DNA from 4 places in the Kitasatospora sp. NPDC059673 genome. Region 3 is predicted to be linked to each of the others. Evidence: riboswitches for the same ligand, from Rfam matches in the RefSeq annotation. Region 3 holds a riboswitch; each other region holds the start of a gene.

Region 1 (2,896 bases), on a different contig from region 3:
CCAAGGCGCAGGCTCCCGTGGTGCTGGTGTACCTGCACTGGGGCGAGGAAGGCGTGGCCTGCCCGACCGCCGCACAGAGCGCCCTCGCCAAGAAGCTCGCCGCCGCCGGCGCCACCGCCGTGGTCGGCACACACGCCCACACCATGCTCGGCGCGGGCATGCTCGGAAACACCTATGTGGCGTACGGCTTCGGCAACTTCCTCTGGTACGGCACCTCGAACTACACCGCCTCCGACGAGACCGGCGTCACCACGCTCACCATCAGCACCGACGGACGGGTCACCGGCGAAACGTTCACCCCCGCCCACATCGACGGGCGGGGCGTGCCCGTTCCGCAGACCGGCGGCGCGGCGAAGGCCGCCCAGCAACGCCGCGACGGCCTGCGCGGCTGCACCGGACTGGCCGCCGTCCCGAAGTGACGGCGGCCGGGCCGGGCGGCCGTCAGCCCAGGTTCAGCACCTGGCCCGGGTGGATCAGGTCCGGGTTCTCGCCCACCACCTGCTGGTTGCTCTGGTAGAGACCGGTCCAGCCGCCGTTCAGCTCGTGGGTGCGGGCGATCTTCGCCAGCGTGTCACCCGGGCCGACGGTGTACGGCTGCGGGGACGGGGTCGTGGCGGACGGGGTTTCGGTGGACGGGGGTACGGGCGCGTTGCCGGGGGCGGAGGTGCTCGGGGACGGCGGGGTGGTGGGCTGATCCGGGGTGGACGGTGTGGGCTGCTGGTTGCCGCTGTTGCCCTTGCCGTCCTGGCCCTGGCCCTGGTTGGTGCCGTTGCCGGGTTCGGCGCCGTTGCCGTTGCCGGTCTGGTCGCCGGTGGGCGTGGTGGGGTTCGGGCTCGGGTCGGTGCTCGGGTTGGTGCTCGGGTTGGTGCTCTGGTCGCTCGAAGGGGCCGGGGCAGTCGGAGCGGTCGGAGCAGTCGGGACGGTCCGGCCGTCCGGGGTGGCGGTCGGAGCCGGTGTGGCCGCAGGCGGCTGGGGGTGCGTCAGCTGGATGTAGCGCTCGTACAGGCTCTGGTGGCTGGTCCAGAACCAGCCGCCGTTCTTCTCGTACCAGTACACGTGGTACACCGGGTCGTAGCCGGGCAGGCCGGAGAACACCGGAGTGGCGTTCCGCGGCGCGACGGTGCCGTCCGAGGCGGTGTTGACGGCCGCGATGCCGCGGGCGCCGCGCAGCGAACCCGCCTCGTCCGCCGAGTCGTTGTCGTCCACCACACCGGGGGCGCTGACCGTGCGCAGGCCCGCCGAGTCCGCGCACGAGGCCCAGGGCTGCGGGCCTTCGGTGGCCAGGATGCGTTCGGCGACCGCGATCTGCTGGCTGCGGGTGGCCCCGCTGGGCAGCTCGGCGTACTGGGTGCCGCCGTAGTCGAGCCAGCGCTGGGCGGTGATCTGGAGGCCGCCGTACACGCCGTTGCCCGGGTCGGAACTCCAGTTGCCGCCGCTCTCGCAGTCGGCGACCCGGTCCCAGACCGTGCTCGGTGCGGCCTGCGCACTTGTCACGGCGAGCAGCGGCAGTGCGAGGCCGACGCCGGCGACGCCGGCTGCGGCGATCGCCCGCTCGGCTGCCTTCTCCGCCTGGCTCTGCCGACGATGGCGCCCGGAACCCGTGAAGAGCATGCCCGATCCTCTCCGCACGCCTGCGAGGTGAGCTGTCGGGTTCGGACCGGGAGGAAGGCCCGGCCGCCGCGTACCGGTCGGAGCCGGTGCGGGCGGCTTCACCCCTAGCCGTGGGGGACGGCGACGTACCTGGTTCCCCCGTCCCTGTCCAAGGGTTGTGGTGGTCGACCCGGCAACGCGGCGGACAGGGTTCGGCGTTGCCGCGCGTGGGGCCCGGCGGTGCGGGCCGGATCGAGCCTAATCACTCGAACGGAGTAATCACAAGCTCATCGCGCCTATGTCACGGCCGAGTTGCGTCAGCCCGGTGGTCGGGCAGCCGGGCAGCCGGGCGGGCGGTCGGCCGGCCGGGCGATGGGTGGTCGGGCAGTCGGGCGATGGGGTGATCGGGTGGTCGGCTGCGAAAGTCTGGCCGATCGGTGGGATTGGGGGAGCGGGTGGAGGGGAAGGCGGACAGCCCCGCTTGGGCGGTTGGGTGTCGAGGGTTCCTCAAGTGGCTTGAAAAGCGAGGCAGTTGAGCGAAATCGGCGCATTGGGGGCGTTGTGGATAAATCGCGCGACAGCCACTTCGGAGGCTTCCTACCATCGCGGTGATCGCTGTTCCCCGACCCGCTGTGGAGGTGCCCATGGCTGTGCTGATTCCTGAAGTGCTCCGGGTGGAGCGTCAGTTCGCCCGTCTGTTCGTCGGTCAGTCGTTGTCCGTCCTGGGCGACAGGGTGTCGTTCGTGGCGCTACCGTTCGCCGTGCTGTCGATCGGCGGGTCGGCCGCCGATGTCGGCCTGGTGGCTGCGGCCGGCCTGCTGCCGATGCTGGTGTTCGTGCTGGTCGGCGGCGTGTGGGCGGACCGGATGCCAAGACAGCGGATCATGCTGGCCTCCGATCTGGTGCGGTGCGCGGTCCAGGCGGCCGTCGCGGTGCTGCTGCTCACCGGGACGGCCCGGGTCGGGGTGCTGGCGCTGCTGATGGTGGTGTTCGGGGTGGCGGACGCATTCTTCCTGCCCGCCTCCACGGGGCTGATCCCGCTGCTGGTGTCCGGTGAACGGCTTGGCGAGGCCAATGCCTTGCGCGGGCTCGTCCACTCCGTGGGGTTGGTGATCGGGCCGGTGCTGGCCGGCGCGTTGGTCGCCGTCGCCGGGCCTGGCGGTGCCCTGCTGATGGACGCCCTGAGCTTCGCGGCCAGCGCCGCCGTACTGGCGAGGCTCGGCACAGTGGGCGGGCAAGCCGTCGCGGAGCGCGCCGAGCGGCTCGGATTCCTGGCCGAACTCCGGGTCGGCTGGCGGCAGGTGTG
Region 2 (2,896 bases), on a different contig from region 3:
GAGCGGTTCGCCGCCTACGAGCGGGTGCCCGGGGTGGATCCGGACGGCGGCTGGGGGCCGGAGCGGGCGCTGCTGGTCGGGGTGTCCACGGACGGGGCGCGCCGGCTGCTGGAGCACGGCCTGATGCGGCGCAGCTACCGCAACCTGGCCGAGCTGAACGCCCGGGGCCTGCCGATGCCGGACGAACTCGCGGGGGCGTTCGAGGAGTTCGAGGAGGCGGTGGCGCAGGCCGCGATCGACCTGTGCGGCGAGTGGACGGTGCCGGGGCTGGCCCGGCTGCTGCTGGAGGAGTTCCCGGAGCTGGCCCCCGAGGTGTACTGAGGGTTCGCGGCCCGCCGGGTCCACCGCTCGGAGGACCCGGGGATCGCCCTGACGGGCCATCAGTCCTGGCCGTCCGGACGATCCGCGGGGCGGGGCCGCCGGGCCAGGGTGGAGCCATGGACATCGTGACTCCCGCCGCCACCGCCGCGGCCGGTCCGCGCCCCTCGCTGCGCCGGGCCGCCGCCCACGCCGCCGCGCTCTGGTCGGCCGTCTTCGCCCTGGTGCACCTGTACTGGCTGCTGGGCGGCCGGGCCAGCCTGCCCGACGGCCTCTCGGTGCTGGACAACACGCCGCTGCTGGTGATCGACATCCTCGCGATACCGCTGTGCGCGGTGGCGGCGGCGCTGGCCCTGGCGCTGGTGCGGCCGTGGGGCGGGCGGCTGCCAGCCCGCCGGCTGCTGTGGGCGGCCCGGGGCACGGCGGTGCTGCTGATCGTGCACGCCGCACCGTCCGTGCCGGACTGGCTGGCGTTGGCGGCGGGTCACCGCTCGGTGGCGGAGCTGGACGCGATGGCCCGCTTCGCGACGGTGCTGTACGAGCCGTTCTTCCTGGCCGGCGGGGTGCTGTTCGGCTGCGCGGTGTTCGGCCGCCGGATCCTCGAAGGAGGCGGCGGCCGTCGGTGAGCGCGGACCGGCCCTACGGCTGCAGGCCGCGCTGCTGGAGCCAGGGCAGCGGGTCGACCGCGCCGCCGCCGCCGGGGCGGACCTCCAGGTGCAGGTGCGGGCCGGTGACGTTGCCGGTGGCGCCGACCGCGCCGAGCACCGTGCCGGAGGTGACCGGGCCGGAGGCGGTGGCGATCCGGGAGAGGTGGCAGTACCAGAGTTCGGTGCCGTCGGGCAGGGTCTGGATGACCCGGTAGCCGTAGGGGCCGGACCAGCCCGCCGAGGTGACGGTGCCTCCGGCGACGGCGGCGACGGGAGTGCCGGTGCGGGCGGCGAAGTCCAGGCCGGTGTGCAGGTGCGCCCAGTGCGCGCCGGACTGGGCGAACTGCGCGCTCAGCTGGTAGCCGGCCACCGGCAGGGTGTGCGCGGCCTGTTCGGCCTCGGCCTGCTGGGCGGCGCGCTTGGCCTCGGCCTCCTGCGCGGCGGCCAGCCGGGCGGATTCGTCGGCGGCGGTGCGCTGGCCGTCGGCCTGCTGCTGGATGCGGGCGGCGAGAGCGAGCCCGGGGTCGCCGGCGAGCAGCCCGTCGGAGGCTTCGTCGGCGGCGGTGACAGGCACCGGGGCGGCGGCCTGCGCGGGGGTGGCGGCGAGTGCGGTGGCGCCGAGCGCGGCGGTCATCGCGGTGACGCCCAGCAGGGGCGCGCCGGTGCGGGACTGCCGGGGCAGCCGGTGCCGGGCGGCTTCCGGCTCGACCGGGTGGTCGAGCAGCTGGGTGCCGGTGCTCTCGCTGTAGGTCGACGCCACGGGGGCGTGCTCCTTCCTTCCCTGCCGCCGACCGGGTTAGCTGACGGGTTCGGAGGTGGAAGGTCTCCTACGGTCGGGCCCAGGGCCGTCCCGATTCACCCCGGTGGAACGTGGTTCCCCGGCTCCTGGGACGCCCCGAGGGGTGTGCCCAAGTGGATTAGGCGTGGCGCACGGTGCCGCATGGTTACGGCGTTGCCGACCGCGCTGCGTTATCAAACGTTAATCCTATGGACCCCATGATTCCAAGCCGCTACCACGAGACGGCGAAGATTTCCTGACGCCCTATGGGTGATTTGTGACGGTTCACCAGGGCCAAGCTGACGGATTGTGACCGAGTGGTTGAGTATCCGTACTCACGCCGCGCTCCCGGGCCGACGCGACCCTGGTGCCATGACCGCAACCGTGCCGCACCGGACCACCGCCGCCTACTTCGCCCAGGCCGCCCTCTCCTTCGGGCTGGCCACCGCCGCACTCGCTCTCGGGATCGCCTACCTGCCGGTGAGCGCCTGGATGCGCGCCTTCCTCGCCGTCGGGCTGCTGTACGAGATCACCTCCGCGTTCACGCTGGCCAAGGTGATCCGGGACCGCCAGGAGGAGGGCGCGATCACCAGCCGGGTGGACAAGGCCCGGCTGGACAAGCTGCTCGCCGAGCACGACCCGTTCAAGGTGGAGGGCATCTGACCGGTTCGGCCGCCCGGCCTTGACGGCTAAGGCTATTAGCCTTAGCTTTGTGGCTATCGGCAGTCGGCCGGGCCTCCAGCGCCCGGCGCGCCGCAACGCCCGCCCAGGAGGCCCGCGATGAACAGCACCCTCGGCACCACCCGGTACCTCGACGTCCCCGGCGGCCGGATCGCCTACGACGACACCCCAGGCACCGGCCTCCCGGTCGTCCTGCTGCCCGGCATGCTCGAAAAGCGCACCACCTACCGGCACCTCGCGCCGCTGCTGACCGCCGCCGGGCACCGGGTGATCACCATGGACCTGCGCGGCCTCGGCGAGTCCTCCACCGGCTTCACCGACTACTCCCCCGCCGCGATCGCCGACGACCTGGTCGCCCTGCTCGACCACCTCGACCTGCGCGGCGCCGTCCTGGCCGGCAGTTCCTACACCGGCGCCACCGTGGTCCGGGCGGCCGCGCTCGCCCCCGGGCGGACCGCCGGGGTGGTGCTGA
Region 3 (2,896 bases):
AGACGCCCGAGTTGGCGCCGTTGTTCGACCAGAACAGCAGGTCGCCCGGCTGCAGGCTGTTCAGCGAGACCCGGGTCGAGTAGTCGGCCTGGTCCGCGGCCACGCGCGGCAGGCTGATGCCGGCCTGGCGGAACGCGGCCTGGGTCAGGCCCGAGCAGTCCCAGCCGCCGTTGCCGGTGCCGCCGTAGATGTACGGCTGGCCGACCTTCGACAGCGCGAAGTCGACCGCCGCGGCCTTGGAGCCGGTCGCCTTGAGGGCGGTGGTGGCGGTCGTGGCGGTGGTGGCGGTCGTGGTGGTGGCGGGCTTGGCGGGGGTGCTCGGCTGCGCCGGGGCGGGGGTGCTCGGCGCCGGGGTCGAACCGGAGGACTTGCGGGCCGGGGCGGACTGCTTGGCCGGGGTCTCGGCGACCGCGACGTTGCCGAGCGCCAGCTTCTGACCCGGGTAGATCATGTCCGGGCCCTTGGTGAGGACGGAGCGGTTCAGCTCGTAGAGCTTCTCCCAGCCACCCTCGACGTTCTGGTGCTGGGCGATGGCGGACAGCCAGTCGCCCGCCACCACGGTGTAGCTGCCGGCGGCCTGGGCGCCCTGGTCGGCCTGCGGCTGGGCCGGGGCCTGCGGGCGGCTCTGGGCCTGGCCCTGACGCTGCTGCGGGGCCGCCTGCTGGGTCTGCTTCGGAGCCTGCGGCTGGGCGGCCGGCTTCGGGGCCTGGGTCTGGGCGGTGGTGGAGCCCGTGGAGGTGTTGACCTGCGGGGCGGCGCCGCCCTTGGTCAGACCGGCCTGGACGGAGCACACCGGCCAGGCGCCGGGGCCCTGGGAGGCGAGCACCTTCTCGGCGACGGCGATCTGCTGGTCCTTGGTGGCCAGGTCGGCGCGCGGGGCGTAGGCGGTACCGCCGAAGGCGGCCCAGGTGGAGGCGGTGAACTGCAGGCCGCCGTAGAAGCCGTTACCGGTGTTGATCGACCAGTTGCCGCTGGACTCGCACTGCGCGACCTTGTCCCAGGTGGCCACCGACGCGGCGGAGGCGGTACCCGCGGCCAGGCCGGGAACCGTGAGGCCGATGCCCACCACACCAGTGGTGGCGATCAGACGGCGGGCGCGCTTGGCGCTGATGGGCAGCATGAAGATGCGTTCCTCTCCCACGCCTGCGAGGTGAGCTGTCGGATTCGGGCTGGAGTTGCCCGGCCGCGCGCACCTCTCGGCGCGCCCGGCTTCACCCCAAGCCCCGGACCGGTCCGTCAGGACCGCCCCAGGGCGACTTACCTGGTTCCCCCGCCCCTGCCGCGGTGCGTTTCGCATGAGCCGGCCCACCCGGCGGCAGGATTCGGCGTTCCGGGCGAGCTGGGTCCGTGTGTCCACGAACGTGGGCAGGAGATTAAGCGGATTTAAGGACGATTCGCAAATTCCTGTGACGGCCGTCACCGGGCCCGGAAAATGCGATCAAGGAATTCCGGACGAACTCCGCTGTGCGTGGCCGGAACTGGGCTGCCGTCAGGAAGTTGTCGATCTTGTGCCCGTTTTGGGTGGTTATGGCACTTGTCAGGCGAAAGTTCACTTCTGTGGTTGTTTGGGAGTCAGTCGATGGGTGATTTGTGAGCTTCTGTCCACTCTGCTCCGGCGTCCAGGGCCCATTGCTGACGGGTCATGGAATTGCCCCCGTCACCCATTTCTGCCGAACTGGTGGATGACGGTACGTCAGAATGCTTAGTCGCCTCGGAAGTCGCCGATTTCCACCGAACCCGCCACCTATGCTGCCCCCGACGATTCGGAGTCCCTGCGCGTTTCGGGAGGCGGCCATCGTGGAGCAGTGGGAGAACGGGCGGCACCGGCGGCCGTTGCTGGGCCGGCGGCGAATGCTGACCTGGCTGGCGGTCGGGACGGTGACGGCCGTCGGTGGGGGAGTGGTGCTGCGGCAGTCGCTGGCCGGGGCGGAGCCGGTGGCGGGGGCGGTGGACCAGGGCGGGCGGAGGTGGTCGGACGCCAAGGGGTGGGGCGGGAAGGTGCCCGGGGCGGGGAGTGCCGTGCGGATCACCGACAAGGTGGTGCTGGACGGGGACGCCAAGGTCGGCTCGCTGCTGATCGACACCGGCGGGTCGCTGGTGTTCGCCACCGACCGGTCGCTGACGCTGGAGAGTACCGGCAACGTCGAGGTCCGCGGCACGCTCGCGCTCGCGCCCGAGGCGGCGCACACCCATACGTTGCGCTTTCCCGACATCGACGAGCGCCGTTTCCAGGGCGGCGGCATGAGCGTCGTCGACACCGACACCGGCCTGTGGGTCACCGGCCGCGGCTACCTGCGGCTGGACGGCGCGCCCCGCACGGCGTGGGTGCGGGCCGCCACCGAGCTGAAGGCAGGGGACGCCGTGCTGAAGCTGGCGGCCGCACCCGAGGGCTGGCAGGTGGGTGACGAACTCGCCGTCACGCCGACCGCGCCGCCCGACGCCGAGGGCTTCTCCGATTCCTACGACCTGGTGACGGTCCAGCGGGTGGACGGCCCGAACGTCACCCTCACCGCTCCGCTCCAGCACGCCCACCCGCGGGTGAGCCTCGGCGGCGGGGCGGTGTTCGGCGCGGAGGTGCTCAACCTGACCCGCAACGTCCGGGTCGAGGGCACCGAGCAGGGGCGGGCGCACGTCCATCTGACGTCCAGCCGGCCGGCCGACGTCCGGCATGCGGCGCTGCGCCGGGTCGGGCCGCGGGCGGTGGGGAAGGAGAAGTGGAACGGGCAGCCCGTGAGCGAACCGGTGCTCGGACGGTACGGGCTGCACTTCCACATGCTGCTGGACACCTCGCGCGGCACGGTGGTCGAGGGCGTGGTGGTCCGCGATGCCGGCAGTCACGCGTTCGTGCCGCACAACAGTCACGGGATCACCTTCCGCGGCTGCATCTCCCACAACA
Region 4 (2,896 bases), on a different contig from region 3:
GACGTGGTGCTGGTCGCCGTAGTAGATGATCAGGTCACCCGGCTTGGCGTTGGCGATGTTGGTGCCGAGGCTGGTGCCGGCGCCCGCCTGGGCCTGCGAGGTGCGCGGGATCGAGACACCCGCCTGGGCGTACGCCCACTGCATCAGGCCGGAGCAGTCGAAGGTGGTCGGGCCGGCCGCGCCGTAGGAGTACCAGCTGCCCAGCTTGGACAGCGCGGCGTTCATCGCGGCACCCGCGTAGCCGGCCGGGGCCGGGGCGCTGAGGTCCGTGCGGGTGCTGTCGCCGCGGGAGGCGCGCTCGGCCTGGCTGCGGGAGGAGTCGGCGGCCTTGGCCTCGGCTGCGGCGAGCTCGTCGCGCTCCTTCTGGGTGAGCGTGTTGAGCAGCTCCCGCGCCTGGGCCAGCTTGGACTGGATGTCCTCCTTGTCGGCCTTGAGGGCCTTCGTGGTGGTGTCCAGTTCGGCGAGCTTCTGCTCGGCCTCCTTGCGCTGCCCGTCGAGCTTGGCCTGCTCGGCCTTGAAGCTCTTGAGCAGGTCGGACTGGGTGGCGCCGACCGTGTTGAGCGCACCGGCCTGCCCGAGGAAGTTGTCCGGGTTGCTGGAGAGCATCAGCTGCATGGTCTGCGGGATGCCGCCGTTGCGGTACTGCTCGGCCGCGATGGTCGCCAGGCGCTCCTGAACGGTGGTCACCTGGTCCTGCTGCCGGGCCAGCTGGTCCTGCAACTGGGAGACCTGCTTCTGCAGGTTCTGCTGCTTCTCGACGGAGGCGTTGAACGCCTCCGTCTTCACCTCGGCCTGCTCGTTGAGCTGGTCGACCTGCTGCTTGACCTGGTCCTTGGTGGGCGCCGGGTCGGCGTGCGCACCACTCTGGGCGGACAGCGCGACGGCGGTGGCGGCAGCGGCAGTGAGAATCGAGACCCGGGCACGGCCGACGGGCTTGGGACGGCGATGGGACGCCACGAAGGCGGACTCCTTCTTCCTCACACCGCCTACCGGGTGAGCTGACGGGTTCGGGCCGGAAGAGATGCCCTACAGCGCCTCACCGGCCACTGTCGCGGCCGACCTGGCGCCGATTCACCCCGGGGGAACGTGGTTCCCCGGCTCCGTTCGACAGCACCCCCGCAGGGGTATCCCCGTCGGCGGATCTCGTTCTGACGATCCGCCCGCTGCGTCACGGACTCGGCGGCGACCCCCACCGTCGCCCCCCTTGGGCGATCGACTCTGCGGCGGTCGAACTATGACCCTAGTAACCGATCCGTGATCCGTTCAAATCCTTGTCGGAAAAAAATCTGAATCTGAGTCAATTTCGATTACGAATCTGACCGAACGTAAGGGATCCGTTGCACAGTGCGTAGCATTTCCCACCGCCCACCCGAAAAACGCGACGCCCGGACGTGTTCGAGATCACAGCAGGATCTCGACCCGCCCGGGCGTGTCACAGCGCGTCAATTGTCGCCCTGAAGGGCGTATGTCCGGTTTGTCGGGCCGTCAGACCCGACGGATGGTCGAGATCGGCATGGCGTCGACCTTCATGGTCTTCACCACGTCACCGGTGTGCGGCGCGTGCACCACCATGCCGTTGCCGATGTACATGCCGACGTGGTGCCGGTCGCCGTAGTAGACCACCAGGTCGCCGGGCTGGGCGTTGTGCCAGTCGGTGCCCACGCTGGTGCCGTAGCTGCCCTGCGCCTGCGAGGTGCGCGGCAGCGAGACGCCGGCCTGCGCGTACGCCCACACCATCAGGCCGGAGCAGTCGAAGTTGCTCGGGCCGGTCGCACCCCACACGTACGGCGCACCGCGCTTGTCGAGCGCCTTCTGCACCGCGATCCCGGCGTAGCCGCCGGCCTTCGGAAGGTTGGCCAGGTCGACCCGCTCGGCACCGCGCGAGGCCGCGCCGTCGCCACGCGTGATCGACAGCCGGTCGGCGGAGGAGAGCTGGTTGAGCAGGCTCTGCGCCTCCTCCAGCTTCTTCTTGACCTCGTTCTTGGAGTCGTTCAGCGCCTGGGTCTGACCGTCCAGCTCGGCCAGGACGGTCGCCGCCTCCTGCTTCTGCTGGTTCAGCCGGCGCTGCTGGTCGTTCAGCGACTTCAGGGTGTCGGCCTGGGTGCCGGCGGCCTGGTCGAAGGAGGACGCCTGGTCCAGGTACTTGTCCGGGTCGGCGGAGAGCATCAGCTGCATCGACGGGTCGACGCCCGCGTGCCGGTACTGGTCGCCCGCCACCGCCGCCAGCCCGGAGGCCAGCTCGTTCAGCTGCTCCTGGCCGCGGGCCAGCTGGTCCTGCAGCTGGTCGGCCTGCTTGCGGAGCTGGTCGGCCTTCTCCTTGGCACCGTTGTACCTCTCGGCCGCCTGCTCCTGCTCGTCCATGAGCTTGTCGACCTGCGCCTTGATCTCGTCCTTGTTCGGCTGGGCCGGCGCGGCGTGCGCGCTCACCTGGGCCGACAGGGCGACCGCGGTCGCGGCGGCAGCGGTGAGCACGGTCACCCGGGCGCGACTCGGCTGCTTGGGACGGCGGTGGGAGGCCAAGGCGGTGCTCCTTCTTCCTCTGGACTCACCCGTTAGAGCGATAGTCCGGAATATAGGTTTGACGCCAGACCCTAGTGAAGTCCCTACCTCCGCGTCCACTCCCGGGGGGCTCCCGGATTCGCTTCTCCGCCCCTCTTCACCACACCGACACACTCCGGACGCCCCAATGACGCTGAGCGCCCGTCAGCACGTTCAGCTGCGCGACAGCCGGTTCAGCAGCAGAACCGAGGCCACCGGGCGGGCGCCGGCCTTGCGCACCCCGTCCGCGACCTCCTTGTCGGCGGAGACCACCACCACCGGCCGGCCCTGCGGCTCGGCCCGCACCAGGCGGCGGATCAGCTCGTCCGCGGTCTCCCCGGTCCGGCTGAACCGGACC

What was found. A riboswitch is a leader RNA that binds a small molecule or an ion and turns the genes downstream of it on or off. The one in region 3 is predicted to bind cyclic di-AMP.
Region 1: linked by a shared signal. The riboswitch ahead of ACFV18_RS14640 (transglycosylase family protein) and the one ahead of ACFV18_RS10735 (transglycosylase family protein) in region 3 are both predicted to bind cyclic di-AMP.
Region 2: linked by a shared signal. The riboswitch ahead of ACFV18_RS29010 (M23 family metallopeptidase) and the one ahead of ACFV18_RS10735 (transglycosylase family protein) in region 3 are both predicted to bind cyclic di-AMP.
Region 4: linked by a shared signal. The riboswitch ahead of ACFV18_RS09590 (NlpC/P60 family protein) and the one ahead of ACFV18_RS10735 (transglycosylase family protein) in region 3 are both predicted to bind cyclic di-AMP.

Annotation. Positions count from the first base shown of each region.
Region 1 is NZ_JBHWEN010000010.1:137,003-139,898, forward strand. Features, by position in the region: gene ACFV18_RS14635 (CapA family protein) at 1-419, shown strand, start outside; gene ACFV18_RS14640 (transglycosylase family protein) at 442-1,611, opposite strand; cyclic di-AMP (ydaO/yuaA leader) riboswitch at 1,615-1,784, opposite strand; gene ACFV18_RS14645 (MFS transporter) at 2,199-2,896, shown strand, end outside.
Region 2 is NZ_JBHWEN010000032.1:58,136-61,031, reverse strand. Features, by position in the region: gene ACFV18_RS29020 (hypothetical protein) at 1-321, shown strand, start outside; gene ACFV18_RS29015 (DUF3995 domain-containing protein) at 438-944, shown strand; gene ACFV18_RS29010 (M23 family metallopeptidase) at 958-1,725, opposite strand; cyclic di-AMP (ydaO/yuaA leader) riboswitch at 1,736-1,899, opposite strand; gene ACFV18_RS29005 (YiaA/YiaB family inner membrane protein) at 2,116-2,406, shown strand; gene ACFV18_RS29000 (alpha/beta fold hydrolase) at 2,524-2,896, shown strand, end outside.
Region 3 is NZ_JBHWEN010000007.1:13,150-16,045, reverse strand. Features, by position in the region: gene ACFV18_RS10735 (transglycosylase family protein) at 1-1,141, opposite strand, end outside; cyclic di-AMP (ydaO/yuaA leader) riboswitch at 1,126-1,299, opposite strand; gene ACFV18_RS10730 (hypothetical protein) at 1,798-2,896, shown strand, end outside.
Region 4 is NZ_JBHWEN010000006.1:47,647-50,542, forward strand. Features, by position in the region: gene ACFV18_RS09590 (NlpC/P60 family protein) at 1-957, opposite strand, end outside; cyclic di-AMP (ydaO/yuaA leader) riboswitch at 968-1,149, opposite strand; gene ACFV18_RS09595 (NlpC/P60 family protein) at 1,486-2,520, opposite strand; gene ACFV18_RS09600 (NYN domain-containing protein) at 2,713-2,896, opposite strand, start outside.